2 regions of the Prevotella melaninogenica genome follow, and region 2 is predicted to be linked to the other one. Evidence: riboswitches for the same ligand, from Rfam matches in the RefSeq annotation. Region 2 holds a riboswitch; the other holds the start of a gene.
The links. A riboswitch is a leader RNA that binds a small molecule or an ion and turns the genes downstream of it on or off. The one in region 2 is predicted to bind thiamine pyrophosphate.
Positions count from the first base shown of each region.

Region 1: linked by a shared signal. The riboswitch ahead of thiD (bifunctional hydroxymethylpyrimidine kinase/phosphomethylpyrimidine kinase) and the one ahead of PMEL_RS09340 (TonB-dependent receptor) in region 2 are both predicted to bind thiamine pyrophosphate.

Region 1 covers NZ_AP018049.1:898,804-906,813, forward strand. The annotation lists gene PMEL_RS03620 (thiamine phosphate synthase) at 1-519, opposite strand, end outside; gene thiD (bifunctional hydroxymethylpyrimidine kinase/phosphomethylpyrimidine kinase) at 516-1,331, opposite strand; TPP riboswitch at 1,424-1,522, opposite strand; gene PMEL_RS03630 (DMT family transporter) at 1,883-2,806, shown strand; gene PMEL_RS03635 (DMT family transporter) at 2,787-3,668, shown strand; gene PMEL_RS03640 (SDR family oxidoreductase) at 3,784-4,548, shown strand; gene PMEL_RS03645 (ABC transporter permease) at 5,101-6,396, opposite strand; gene PMEL_RS03650 (ABC transporter permease) at 6,552-7,733, opposite strand.
Region 2 covers NZ_AP018050.1:662,880-670,889, forward strand. The annotation lists gene PMEL_RS09330 (thiamine diphosphokinase) at 1-564, opposite strand, end outside; gene pnuC (nicotinamide riboside transporter PnuC) at 719-1,318, opposite strand; gene PMEL_RS09340 (TonB-dependent receptor) at 1,608-3,992, opposite strand; TPP riboswitch at 4,018-4,116, opposite strand; gene PMEL_RS09350 (HdeD family acid-resistance protein) at 4,985-5,617, shown strand; gene PMEL_RS12485 (hypothetical protein) at 5,857-5,985, shown strand; gene PMEL_RS09360 (nucleoside 2-deoxyribosyltransferase) at 6,725-7,144, shown strand; gene PMEL_RS09365 (TonB-dependent receptor) at 7,234-8,010, opposite strand, start outside.

The DNA of each region.
Region 1 (8,010 bases), on a different replicon from region 2:
CATTATATCTGATATGTCGGGTAGAAGGATTCCACCTATAGCTATGACAGGGATGTTTATTCCATACGCATTTATTTGCTCTATAATACGTTTGTAGCCATCTAACCCTAAAATGGGAGACAGTTTTTTCTTTGTAGTCGTAAAGCGAAAAGGACCGCAGCCAATGTAGTCTGCTCCAGCAGAATAAATACGTTTGATGTCTTCAAAAGTATTTGCCGTACCGCCAATAATTTTATCCTTTCCAAGAAGACGACGTGCTTCATCGATAGGCATATCGTCCTTACCAAGATGTACACCGTCAGCCCCAGTCCTTTCTACCAGTGCTACATGGTCATCAAGAATAAAGACAGCATTGTATTGCCGGCATAGTTTTCTTGTACTTTCAGCAGTCTTCAGAATCTCCTCTTTTGAAGCATCCTTCATTCGAAGTTGAATCCATCGGCATCCTCCTTCGAGTGCCATTCGAACACCATCTAAGTAATCATAGCGTTCATTGGCATGTGTAATAAACTGTATCATAAAGTTATTAGTTTTTCAGGATTAAACAAATGGTTAACAGGTCCGTGTCCTTCGCCTATATGAATATCCTTACCTGCTTCCAATGCTTGAGAAAGATAGTTCTTTGCAGCCGCTATAGCATCAACTAAATCCAGTCTACGTGCTATAAAAGAAGTGATAGCAGAGGATAGAGTGCAACCTGTTCCATGTGTATTTCGGGTGTCTATTGTCTTATGAGTGAAAGTTTGTACACCTCCATTAGTCGTATAAAGTCGATCTACCTTTCTATCTCCTTTCGCGTGTCCTCCTTTTATCAGAACAGCTTTACAGCCCAAACTCTGAATTCTTTGTGCTGCTATATCCATAGCATCAATGGAATTTATTTTCATGTTAGACAATATTTCTGCCTCAGGAAGATTAGGAGTCAATAGAGTAGAAATTGGAAGCAAAGAGTCACAAAATAGTTCCAAAGCATTTGGTTTCATAAGATTAAAGCCGCTTGTTGACACCATTATAGGGTCCATCACTATCGGACACTTCGGGTAATACTTTAAAGTATCAGCTATGGCGTGTATAGTAGCACCGTCATTTACCATCCCAATCTTTACAGCATCAGGTTTTATATCGTCCATAACCGCCTTAATCTGATCTGCAACGATAAGAGAGTTCACTCCATGAACAGCCTGTACACTTTTCGTGTTTTGCACAGTAATAGATGTAATAGCAGCTGCTGCATAGACACCCAAAGCTGACATTGTCTTTATATCTGCTTGTATTCCAGCTCCACCGCTACAGTCTGAGCCTGCAATTGTCAATGCACAAATATACCTCATTCAACATATCGGTTTGTAGAGGTACGTCTATTGTAGTTTTTCAAAAGATGATACGAGATAGAAAACAGTCCCATTAATGACAAACAAAGTGTAAGTATAGAATGAGACAATCCCTGCGGCTGCATTATCAGCGTCAGGTTCTATGGGTATAATCTCAGCAACACAATCGTGAAGCACCCCTTGTTTCTTAATTTATTTATTGATTGACAAAAGTAAATGTTATTACTTAAATAGGAAATAGTTACTTAAGATTTAACTTATATTTAACGTTTAGTACGCCATATTATATAGTTCTCTTCCCAATTAAAAGACTATGTTTGCCAAGGAGTTGATGCTCCGCACATGTGGTGCTAATGATAAACACCAATGGTGTTGGGTGCTAAATGCCTTGCAATAGTTAGCCAAAGTGAAAGCAACTTATTGTTGCCATGCGTCAGATATACTCATTATTCCTTATTCTTGACCTTTTTATAGGAGCTTTCGATACATATATTGCAGAAAAATATGTAAATTTGCACTTATATTAGCGTTAATCAACACACATATAAATCGTGAGTAATTCTTCCACTATAAAGGGGTATGGTTATGCCAGCCTTTCTGCAATTACGTTCGGTACTATCCCACTTTTCTCTATTCCAGTAATGGAGTCGGGAATGTTACTGCCGTCAGTATTAATCTATCGTTTCGCCTTCGGATGCCTTTTTATGATGGCTATCCTCTTATGGCGTAAGCAAAACCTGCATATACGATGGGGAGATGGACTACGAATTATGTTCCTTTCTATTATGTATGCTGTTTCAGCAGTATGCCTCTTCAGCAGTTACGAGTATATGCCAGGAGGTATAGCAACAACGTTGTTGTTCTCTTATCCTGTATGGACAGAGATATTACTCATCCTTTTCTTTAACGAAAAACTCACAATTCGCATATCATTAGCCATTTTACTTGCTATTGCTGGCGTTGCTTTTCTCGGTGGAATAGGGCAGACAGATGGTATTAAGTCGATGTGGGGCGTTACGCTTGCGATGTCGTCAGGATTGCTTTATGCTATCTATATGGTGCTATTTCCTCACATGAGAATCCGTAAGCTACCTGCATTGAAGGTTAATTTCTACATCTTCTTTATGGCTATGTTGCTACTCATGCTTTATGCAACATTTACAACAGGAGGCGTACAGCGAATCTCTAACGCAGACTCTTTCCTTTCATTGATACTACTGGGATTGATTCCAACCACTATTAGTAATGTAACGTTGGTACGTTCACTTACCTTGATTGATTCTGCCAGTGTTGCGATTTTAGGAGCCTTTGAGCCACTCACAGCAATGACGATTGGCATTACACTCATGGGTGAACCACTTACAACATCAATTATCATTGGTTGTGTACTTATCATTACTTCCGTAATACTTCTTATCACAAAGGGCAAAACCTTACCTAATCCTCTTAAAAAATATGCCGAACATCAAGAATAAAAACATACTATGGCATCTTCTTGCCATTGTTATTGTTGCCGTATGGGGCACTACCTTTGTAAACACAAAAGTGCTTTATAACAGTGGACTAACACCGTTAGAAATATTCTTCCTACGCTTTGTCATTGCCTATATCTGTATATGGTTTATCTCGCCACGTCAGCTCTTTTCTCGTACATGGCAGGATGAATTAATCATGGTTTTATTAGGTATTACGGGAGGATCAGTCTTTTTTCTTGCAGAAAACTATGCAGTGGGGCTTACCTATGTCAATAACGTTAGTTTCATTGTTTGTACTGCACCACTGCTTACAGTACTACTTGGTATTACCTTTGTGAAGAGTATTAAAGCAAGTTGGTCGCTGATTCTCGGTTCATTAATAGCCTTAATGGGTGTTGCCATTGTCATTTTTAATGGTAGTTTTGTCCTACATCTGAATCCTTGGGGCGACCTTCTCACGTTGTTGGCATCACTATGTTGGGCTGTTTATTCCCTATTAATGAAGAAGATTTCAAATAGTTATTCAGCTGTTTTTATAACACGTAAGATTTTCTTTTATGGTCTTATCACAGTGCTGCCTGCCTTTATCTTCGACCCATGGACCGCTACAACCTCTATGCTTCTTACACCAAAAGTACTCCTAAATCTCTTGTTTCTTGGACTTGTTGCATCCTTCCTCTGCTTTGTTCTATGGACATTAGTCATTGCGAAGATTGGTGCCATGACATCATCAAACTATCTATACCTTAACCCTATCACTACAGTAGCAACCAGTGCTATCTTCCTCAACGAGCCGATGACAGCCATAGCGTATGTCGGGAGTGCGTTGATATTAATAGGTGTGGCGGTGTCTAATAAATAATAGTAGTGTTTTGTAGATATCAACTATTAGATAAGAAATCGATAGGAGAGTAAACTCACCTTTCTATTAGTCCGTCTTAAACTATATTGTCTTTTAATAATAACTTAGTCATAATATGAGAAAAATAGTATTAATTACTGGTGCTACCAGTGGAATTGGCGAAGCCTGCGCACATAAGTTTGCGCAAGGAGGATATGATGTTATCATTACTGGCCGTAGAGCACAACTTCTTGCTAACCTAAAGAAAGAACTCGAAGCAGAAGGAGTAAGAGTGTTAGCACTTGCTTTTGACGTACGAAATCGTAATGCAGCAACAGCAGCAATCAATAGCCTACCCCTTGAATGGCAGCAAATAGATGTTTTAATAAACAATGCAGGTTTAGCTCTTGGCTTAGAACCAGAGTACGAAGGAAATTTTGAGGATTGGGATACGATGATAGACACCAATATTAAAGGACTCCTTACCATGACACGCCTTATTGTACCAAGAATGGTAAAACGTGACAGTGGACATGTTATTAACATCGGTTCTGTAGCAGGCGATGCAGCTTATGCAGGCGGTAATGTCTATTGTGGTACAAAGGCTGCTGTTAAGACGATTACCGACGGGCTCCGCATTGACCTTGCCCACACCTCTGTACGTGTAACAAATGTAAAACCAGGATTGGTAGAGACCCACTTCTCTAACGTGCGCTTCCATGGCGATGACGCTCGTGCTGATAAGGTATATGAAGGTGTTAAGCCACTTACAGGTGCTGACATAGCTGAGGTTGTATTCTATGCTGCTTCCGCTCCTGCCCATGTTCAGATTGCCGAAGTGCTCGTTCTTGCTACGCACCAAGCAAATGGAAGTGTGCTACATAGAAACACATCAAAGTAAATCTTTCTTTCCTAATTTACTTTAAGATTGCATTTAACCAAAAGAAGAGAGGATACTTCCACTTTTAAGAGTGATATAAGAGAATCTTACTGCGATGGGAATATGAGTTATAGTTTATTGTAGATGTACCCAATAGACATATAAACTTATATTCCCATTTGTCTTATTCAATTCAAATTAGTGCTATAAACACTTACTTTTTAGAATATTCACTGTTTGAATTTATTTTACATTACGCCTTAATCTCTTTGTAGAAATTAGGTGAAAACATGCTATTTTGTTTATCTTCTTAACTATCTTGTTATTAAGAAGTTACAAGGTTGCATAACAAAAGATGCTTAATAGGACTTCAAAAGGGCGTTAGTAAGACCTCAAAAGGGCATCTTTTGCAAGCCCAAAGGGCGTCTTTTCAAAGCCAATTAAGCCTTGATAATAACAGAGGTGGAGAAAAGTTTTTACAAAATCGGCTGTTTTGTCTAATGTAGATAGTTCTACTTTCCTATTATATCTATAAAGAGTCTTGTATGCTAAGACCTTTCCTTAAAATGTTTATTACCCCTTAGATTTATTCTCACGAGCAGTCTTAATTCTATCTTGAATCATCTGATAGTGTGAGATAGCATGTTTACGAGCATTGATAATCTGGAATCTATAGACAAAGCAGGTTGTAACAAAATATACAGCTGCCTGTATCCATAATGCACGAACCTCAGGTAACACGTCATCAATAGTTGCACCCATTGATGCTATTCGTAAATAGCCACGAACACCAAAGGTAGAAGGTACAAGCCAGCTAACACCTTGCCATCCACCAGGAATACTACTCTGTGGCCATGATGCACCCGTAAGGAAAAGGAAAGGAATAGACGTGAAGACCACTAAAAGCATTACATTCTCACGATAACGCACAAGACATGAGATAGTCATACCAAAGAAGATAACCGCTAACAGATATGGCAAAAGAAGCCAAAAGAGGTCAGAAGGACGAGCAAGCATAGTGAAGTTAAACAAATGGGGTACAACCATTGAGACGTATGCTGCCATAACACAATAGATCATGAAGTAGCAAGAGAATTTACCAAGTACTATCTTCATAATTCCATTGTAGTGCTTACCAATAGGAACAAGGTCTTGAAAACGATTGTTTTCACGTGCTGTACCTGCCGATAAGCCTATTCCGAGAAGTAATGTCTGTTGTAGAATAAGAATCAATACACCAGGAAGAATAGCATTGCCATAACCTCCCGTTGTATTAAAGATCGGTTCTGCATCTACAATCATTGGTTCGGTGCTAACCTCTTCGTCTCTTTCTGTAAACGATAAAGAATGTTCTTTCTTTATGTCAGTACCCATTTCCATTGATACTGCCAATGCAGTCTGATAGATAGCCTTATAGGTAAGCATCAGACTCATGTCACAATACACACCCACATGAGCCTTTTCACCACGATGCAAAGTGCAATCAAAATCACTTGGAAAGTAGAGTACACCATGAACAGCCTGTTTTCCCACCAATGCTTCAGCCTCCTGTAGATTATTACAATAGTAGGCAGCACGTACATCAGGTGATGCATCAAAGTTTTGAATAAACTCACGTGAAGATGAAGAGTGAGATAAATCGACAATCGCGACAGGCACCTCACGCACTACTTCATTATTATATATCCATGAGTAAAGTAGTGGGTAAGCCAAAGGGACAAGGAGAAAGAACATTAATACTCCTTCGTCTTTAATCGTACTCTTCATTTCCAACCACCATATATAACAAAGAGAAGAGAGGAAACTCAGCGGTCCTGAGCTTGCTTTCTTTTTATTAGTAGGCTTTAATGTATTCTTTGTTTCTGACATAATTGACAGTTTATTGATTCCTCTTCTTTGAAAGATTATTTAATCAATGATGAGTAATATACAGAAATATAACCCTTTATATATCTTTTTTGGATATAACATTCTGCAAAAACACCCAACGATTATGACCATTAATGGATGAGACTTTTATATCCTTATGGTATATATACATATTCAACCATCGCTCGCTTAATATTTCTAATCACAAGGATTGGCAATGATGCAAAAGCCACCAGTGCTACGACATTCACCCACGCATTTATCAATGGATAACCATTGAAGATACAGATTTGATAAATCATATAATAATGGCGCAGTGGTATAATCTGTGCCAATGCTTCAATCATTCCGTCCATTGCAAAAAGTGGGAAGGTTGCACCACAGGCAGAGAAACCTACCACAGCCCAAAGAGAACATATACTCATTGACATTCGTAGAGAAGGCATCAATCCAAAGACAAAAACACCGAAGCCCTGAGATGACAATACTGTAAGTATGGCAAGGAAGACTATCATACCCAGACCACCTGGGTGTGGAAAGTTCAGATAACCATAGACATACCATTCATAACTAAAGAATATGGTTAAGAAAATAAGTGTCTGTGGTAATAGCTTACCCATAAGGGCTACAAGAATATTATTTCCAGCCATAGACATCCACTCATTTGCTCTGCCAAACTTTAACTCTGTACCAATAGAGTAGGCTGTAATAAGAAACATGAATAGTACCAGAATACCTGGAATCATTATACTACTCAAATAAACATTATAGTTCATCCAAGGATTACCAACCATGTGCACGTCGAGTCCTATTGGCTGAATGATAGTTTTAATCTCATCTGGCGTCTTTCCAAGCATCTGCAACTTGGCTGCACCAACAGCTGCAGAACTTAATGTAGTCACGGTTTTGAGATCTTTAAAAATCATTCCTCCTGCAACAAGTGTTACATTACTATAGTAGAAAGAGATTTCTGGTTGACGTTGAGAAACAAGTTTTGCCGTTGTTCCTTCTGGGATATAAAGAAAACCATATATCTCATTGCGTTGTATTGCCTTACGAGCTTCAGCTACATTGTTATAATGTCCTGCGACTCGAGTACTTTGAAAACCATCCAACTGACGAATCATTGCACGTGTAACGGAAGTATTATCATAATCGACAACACCACACGGAAGTTTCTCTGGCTGCCCAGTACTCATCAAAGAAGTAAAGAAGAAGATGATAATAATGGGAAAGACCACCATACAACAGATGTAGATGGGGTTATGTATCATCAATCCTACTTCACGAGCAGAGAGATTAACAATCCTTCTTATGTATAAGAGTAATTTCTTCATTATGATTAAAAAAGTCTCCTCAACTCCCTCTATAAGGGGATATTATGTGAGGAGAACTGCCTTTAAATGTCTTTGTCAGATGGTCTTTAAATAATGAAAGTTTACTATCTTATTAGTAAAGTAAGCCCCTCAGTCTTTAGTGTTAAGCCTTAGCACCATTGGTGTTAGCCATCAGCACTACATGTGTTTACCATTAGCACATCTATAGAAGATGCTAAGAGAGGGCTATTTTAGCCATTATTGGACAACTGATTGTTACTTAAATAACCAATTTTAT
Region 2 (8,010 bases):
GGGGAAAGAATCAAAACGAGTTGTACCTGATGCTGCGACAAAATAACCATAATCGGTAATCATCACTGGGTCGATAGCCAACTGACGATAGTAATAGAGCATGAGAGAGATGTTGCCCAAAGTATGATCTTCACGCTTGCCAGTTGCTCCGAGGTAACAGAAGCGAGGACGAGTATGGGTAGATGCATCCATCTTTAGATGTGAACGAGCAAAGAGAGTAGCCTTGGTCAGGTCGTTAAACTCCTGCTCCGAAATCGGATGATAGATGTGTGCATAGCGTTGTTTCAACTCTTCAGAGAGTGAGTCGCCATCGCCCACCACTGCTGTTGGCTCTATATCATATTCCAATAAATCCTTCAAAGCACCATCACAAACAATCAGATTCTCTGCAGTACGTAGGATGTGAAGGGGTAGGGCGTGGGTAGGGAAGTCACCCGCAGCAAGGATGACGGAACTAAAGCCTCCCCCAACCCCTCCGAAAGGAGGGGAGTGCTTAACGGAGTGTTCGTTGGGAATGTGTTGGTGTTGTCCGTTCTTATTTTTCTTTTTGTTATTGATAATCATTTGCGTTGCTGTTCTATATTGTTATTAGCCCTCCTTCGAGATGCGTTGTATATCTTTATTTATTGCAGTAACTCATCCTTCAGCCTATGAAGGTAGTTTTGGATAACTTTGAAGGAACCTTTCTTCCGTTAGGCATTCCCCTCTTTTGGAGTGCTTAGGGGAGGTCTTCCCTATTTGCACTCCCCTCCTTTCGGAGGGGTTGGGGGAGGCTTCTTCTCCACTTAAAGTACCCTGCCACTGCAATAACGGCATAGAAAGCATAGAGGCCTGCGGTGAAAGGAATCTCTTTATATACATAAAGTCCTGCTAATTCGATGTCGACAACAATCCATATCCACCACTGTTCGATGTATTTCTTTGCTAAAGCCCACAGACCGATGAAGCTGAGTGCATTGCCGAAGCTATCTAATACAGGTACGGTAGAGTTTGTGAACTTGATGAGGATGAGATAGAGAGCACCCCAGAGGACGAGGAAGACAAGCAGTGAGGGGAGTATCAACCGACGAGGATAGCGTGTGATAGGAATCTCCTCCGCCCCTTTCTTCCTTCCGAACTTCCAATACAAGAACCCATAGATGGCAGCTAATGTATAATATATCTGCATTCCAAAGTCCGCATACAGTCCTGCCTCGTAATAGACAAACATATAGATGACAGGCATAATAATCCCCGTCAACCAAAGCCATATACTCGCTTTGTATTCTTGATAGATGTAAATTAGGCCGACGATGCAGCCCAGCATGTCTAATGTCATAATGAATATGAAAGAAAAGCGACTAATAACAAACCAACCACCAACAAACCATCATCCACCACCAACCGGCCCCTCCCCCTTCCCCTCCCCCAAAGGGAGGGGCGTGAAATGTACCGTATGCTTGTAGATTGCTTGTAAAAAAGAGTCAACACTCAAGCAGGACAACTTGTTTACATGTAAACATGTCTACTTATAGACTCATGTTAATTACAAGGGGTATCTCGCTATCTACGCCCCTCCCTTCGGGGGAGGGGAAGGGGGAGGGGCCAGTTGTTAGGTCTTGTTCTATTTAAAACTTCACCGCAACACTTCCCATCACATTAAAGCCTGCCATTGGGATAAAACCAATCTGCGTATAACGGTTCTCGTTAGGATGACCGTTGTTGTCGAGGATTGAGCTGTACACCCATCCGCTGGCTGCATAATGGCGATTGAAGATATTGTTGAGGTTCACACCGAAGACAGCTTCCTTCAAACCAGCAATGTGCTTGGTAGGACGAAGTGTGTAGCTGAGGTTGATATTCGTCTGTGAATAGCATGGCAACGAACGTGTCATGTTCTCTGTATTGTCGAGATACTGACGACTGACGAAGTTTGTATGCCATACTGCCTCAAAGCCTTTATAATGGAGATTGAGCATACCATTGAGGATAGCTGATGGTGAGAACGCCAAAGTAGAGTGGTTGTAATGAATCTTACGGAACGAAGACTCCCAATCTACACTTGCCATCTCGTCAAAGTCCTTGATGATATTACGACTCAAAGCTGCGTTACCCTCAACGGTCAACCATGATAATGGACTCCATCCTGCCTCTATCTCAGCACCCATACGATAGCTGCTCTTGATGTTTGTGGTCAGATTCTCACCGATATCACTCTGCGCACCAGTCTGTACAAACTGGTTGTTATAGTCCATATAATAGAGGTTCACCCCTGCTCTCCAGTTGCGACCATTGTATTGATAGCCCATTTCGATATCCATCATACGCTCTGGCGATGGTGCAGGATAACTACCGTTGTTGGTGAAGTTATTACGTTCTGGCTCACGACTGGCGTGCGCAATAGAAGCGTATGCCTTGTGACCGCCACGATAATAGCTGATACCTGCTTTCGGATTGACGAAGTCATAACGCTCGCTGATGTCTAAGAGTTGGTTCTGATAGCCACTTCCTACCTTATAGAAACGGTCGTTCTGACCATCGGTCATATATTCTACATGACGAATCTGCAAATCCATAAACACATTCCAATAGTCTGCAAAGTTGTATTTTGCCTTGAAGAATCCGCTGTAATCATACTTATGTGCCTTAGAGTCATAATATTTATAATCATTGCCACCAGAACGATATTTCGCATCTGCCTCCTCATTCTTTATATAAGTAAGGTAGCCGAAGTGACTGCCACGGAACTGCTGCAGATTCAGTCCACCCGTTACGTCCCAGTTCTCGTCCTTGTAATTGCTGGTGTAAACAATGCCGTAGGTGTGCTGTGACAAACCTTTCAGGCGTACGAAGTCTGACTTTTTGATAAACTTACCATTGCTATCGGTGAATGCCAAGCCGAACTTAGCAAACTTTGTGTTATGCTTAAATTCGCTGTAATAGCCGTAACCGTAGGTGTAATGCAGGGTTACGTTATGACTCCAATGATTGGAAGGGTGGAAAGCAAACGATAAGAGGTTATGATTCTGATAGAAATTATCTGTCGTCTTGTTCCAGAATGAGCCGTCACGCATTGTGTAACGTGCTGTCTGGTAGTTGCCGTTTGCATCCTTTACGAAGGCTCCGTTAGCATCGGTCTGCAGGTATTCATAGAGTTGGTTGAACTTGCCCAAACCTCTGTCATACATATCTTTATAGGTCGTGATACCAGTCTTTACACCGTAGGTACCATCCATCAAACTCAAGTCATTGCTACCCGTAACGACACCGTTCCATGCTTGTCCAGTCTTCTCGAAGTTGCCGATGTTCTTATAGCTGATGCGGAAGTTATCGCCCAACCATGTTAGTCCACCATAGTAAGAACCCGAACGTCCACTCGTTCCGTTGACATATCCGTCTGTTGCGGTCTCGTGATAGGCTCCATCGAAGACAAGGTGATTGAACAACAGACCCGTAGAGAACTTCACACCTGCGTTATACGTGTTGTATGAGCCGTATGAACCACTCACCTCTACGCTTGGTTGTCGGCTTGGTGCACTCGTTGCCAACGACACCGAACCACCGAAAGCACCATCGCCATTGGTTGAAGTACCGATACCACGTTGTATCTGTACACTATTCATCAGCGATGCGTAAGAGTTCATATTTGCCCAAAACACCGTCTGATCCTCTGGCGAATTGAGTGCGACACCGTCTAAGGTGATGTTGATTCTACTGCCCGCAGCACCACGGATGCGCATTGCTGCCGTACCCGTTCCGAGTCCGTTCTCACCCCAAGCCAATACGCCCGGCGTCTGTGAGAGGAGGAAAGGCAGTTCACGTCCACTCTTTGAGAATGCCTCAAGTTCTGTCTTTTTGATATTAGAAACAGCGTATGGTGCACTCTTTGGCGCACGTACACCTGCCACGACGACCTCATCAAGATGCTGTTGTCTCAGTGTGTCCGTCACTGTTTGCGCCTTAATAGCTGCCACGCACGTCAGTGCAGCAGTAAATAGGATAATTCTTTTCATATCCCAGGTTGATGATTTAAGAAAAAAGTATAAGGGGGAATCTTCCTACGCCGGCATTATCCGTATCAGGTCAATGGGTATAATCTCAGCAAGCCCAAACAGGCAAGCACCCCTTAGTTTCCATTCTGAAAACCACTGCAAAAGTAATACTTTCTTATCAAACTGCCAAAAGTAATCTGTACAAATATCGGATACGCGTATTTATATTCCTTTCTTTCTATATAGGGAGTGATAACTCTTCTCTGATATGAGAAACTATTACACTTCTCACAACACAAGTTTTGTTTTGATTTGCTGTCACTTTTAACATTTCATCCTTTCCTTCTGTAATCCAATGAGTTAGCTTGTGCCTTTAAGTGATAGCAGTGACAGCAAAATTGAAATACGCAAAAAGGAAAGAAGATGCGAAGTAATTAAAACCATAGCTTATAGTAGTTCATAGCTGTTTTAGTTTACGAGTTAACAAGTTCACAAGTTATTTGTTGTGATAATGATTCGTGGTATTTGCGTAATTCGTAGTTTGTTTTAGGAGTCTTCAGCAATTTGGAGTGATATCTTTTGAGATTAGAACTTTGATGTATTGTCACACAGAGCAAAGGAGAACACAGAGGTTTTATATAGTAGAAATCGTTAGGCACAGAGGCACCGTTGGTGTGTGGAGCATCAGAGGATATTTGCGAGTTTTATTAATGTTTTTGTCTACTTCATTACAAAGCAGTGGGTTTACAAGATTTCTTAAAACGTTTATTACCAAAGTTATCAGCAACACGTACACTACGGCTCTGTCGCTCTTTGTGCCTTCGGCACCTCCATGATATTGTCTTTTATGTTTTTCATCTCCGTGTTCTCCTCCTCTCTGTGTGCCTTTTATATGTAGTAGGCTTACTTTATCACTCCATATTTCGGAAGAACCGTATTTTTTATTTATAAATATTTTGCGAATCAATAAAATATCCTTATCTTTGCGTCATTAATTTTTAAATGATAAAGTTATGTTGCATTTTTTCAAATCCATCAGAAGATCAGTAAAACACTGGTACATTCCCCTTATATTAGGAATTTTGTTCATTCTTTGTGGTATAGGGGTAATTATGTCACCACAAGATTCTTATCTTACCCTTTCAATACTCTTTAGTCTTTCGTTCTTAGTATCGGGGATAATTGAAACCTTCTTTGCCCTACAGAATACTAAAAATCTTAATGGTTGGGGCTGGTATTTGGTAAGCGGACTTATTTCATTGATAATGGGTATCTTTTTACTTATGTATCCTGCCCTATCAATGTCTATATTACCATTGGTAGTAGGTTTTACGTTGCTATTCCGTTCGTTTGAGCTACTTGGTTTTGCCTTCGAAGAAAAAGAAGCAGGCGTACTGAATTGGGGGAACTTAGCCATAGTGAGCGTATTGAGTATTATCCTCTCGTTCATTTTGATTGCTAATCCTGTCTTTACAGGTATCTCATTAGTAGTATTCACAGGTTTATCATTTATCTCCACAGGTATTTCATCTGTAATACTTTCGTTCAATCTGAAAAAGTTAAAAGGTTCTGCTCAAAAGTTATCAGATGATTTAAAGAACCGCATAGAAGACGTCGAAAAAGAAGTGAAAGAAGCTACGAAATAATAGCAAATTAGTAAAATATCACTGGCACAAGTCTATAGTTATACCTATGATTACAGAGCTATGGTGCTTTTTTGCAGAAAATACCTCCAAAGAATTAAATACTCTTTGGAGGTATTATGATTTTATAATTGACGCGCCTACGTCCAATATCCAGCACTCTTTTTAAGAGTTGTCTTTATCTTATCTTTTATCTTCAGTAATTGGCATTATTGGCTTTGTGGTATTAAAAGAATACTCCATTGGTAAACCCATACCACCGCAATACCGTTTCACCCCCACAAGAGTATCATCAACCAACTGATAAACATTATCGTAATACCAAACTTGAAGGTATCGCTCCAGCTGTATTGATTGGTAGTGTACAGTAGGGCAGCAGGTTTACTGTTAAAAGGCAGTACATACACGTGTCCCACAAGCATTGCCACCGGGAAGGCAAGACTCATTCAGCATTTTATCTTGTAGTTTATCTTCCTTTGTCAGACCATTTAATTTGGGATAGTCATATCCTGCAAGTGTATAAGTTTTTATTTAATTTCCAATCTACACATTTAACGAAAGAGCCCATTTTTCTCCTTGGATATCATTTCTTATTTATGAATCAATAGTAGAAGGAATTACTTTCTCTTGTGTCCAACACTCCCCTCTCTCTCGGAGAGGGGTTGGGGAGAGGACTTTTTTTTCTTCTGTCCTTCTGTCTTGTAAAGATAATTCTAATCTTGAAAATCAAAAAGGCATTAATTGCCTTTCAATTAACGCCCTTTTAGCTTTCAAAAGATGCCCTTTAAGCCCCTTACTAACGCCCTTTTGAAGTCCAATTAAGCACCTTTTCTGTATCGCCTTTGTAACTAATTGAATTTCTGAATGTTGTAGACTTGCTCCTTATGCGTGTTTTCTACCTTTGTTTTAGGTGTTTTACAGGATTTGATGTAAATATTTTTCACTAAACACTCCGTATTTTATAGCTTGCAAATGGATAGCGATTTTATGTCGGCAGGAGGATACTAAAAGAGGTTATTGGCTATCTAAGTCATCTGTTTCTCACTATAAAGTGTTATCTTTGTGGGCGAGTATTACTCATGTATGTTTTATCAACGAAAGCATTGTGTTATGAATAAAAAGGTTTATTTCGCAGGTTCTATCCGTGGTGGTAGGGAGGATGCGGCTGTGTATAAGCGGATTATTGACTATATCAACAGGACTGATACAGTACTTACGGAGCATATTGGTTTAGGAAGTTTGAGTGTAAAAGCGCAAACAAAAGAAGATGACGTACATATATATGAGCGTGATACAGAGTGGCTTAGGTCATCCGATGTGCTGATAGCAGAATGTACGAACCCCTCTCATGGCGTTGGTTATGAATTAGCATACGCTGAGGCTTGTAATATCCCAGTGCATATCTTCTATGATAAGCACAAAGCCAATATCTCCGCTATGCTGAATGGCAACGCTTATTTTAAGGTTTATCCATACGAGAACGAAGCGGAGATATATCCCGTTCTGGATAACATTTTAGGAAATAAGTAGGGCGATTTAATCGAGAAAAATCAATATTCGAGGTTGACAGTATGCTCTTATTCTTGTCAAGATAGGGACGAACACACTTGCTTTTTCTGTTATAAAGCAAAGTGAGAAGTGAGCATCACACTTCTTGGACGAAGCTGGTAGAGGGTGTAGCTTTCGGAAAGATTGCTGTTAGAACGATAGATAAAGGTTTTTGTATTGAAGACATTATCGACGTTCAGAACGAATTGTATCTTCTTTTTTGTTTTAAAGGTGATACTAAGATTCATAAAGGTGTAATCCTTTTTATCCGTAAAACCACTATTATGCGTGTATTGTAGGTTGGTGTTAAGTATCAGTCTGTCAGGTATAAAAGCTATGGAGAGTGCAGCCTCATTACTAAAATTGCGAATCATATTTGTGTAGTTACCCGACTTTGATTGGGAGATTGACCATCGACAGTTCTCTGTTAGTCGGATGTTCTTGATAAGATTAAAGGCAAGGTTGGCAGAGACAAAGAAACTATTATACTGATAGTCGGTGATGACAGACTGGCGGAGTATCTTGCTTGTGTTAGTCGAATAATCAGCTGTTGCCCCGATACTCATGTCGTGCCAAGTAATCTCCTTTCGTATATTCGCTGTCATAGAGAAGTTGCTCTGGTGGTTTGGAGCATATTCAGCTTGCAGCAATGTATGCGCATTTTGGTCTATTGTCGTACCATAAATCATGTCACTCCATGAGCGACTAACCGCCCCAGAGAGATAGGCAAAGAACTGATGCGGGATATTCTTGTAGTGTATCTTCCCATGTATAGTTGCCGATTTGTTTTCCGATAGATTCATCTTGTAGCGGTTCAGTGTCCTATAGTTGCTCATTAGATAAGCAGT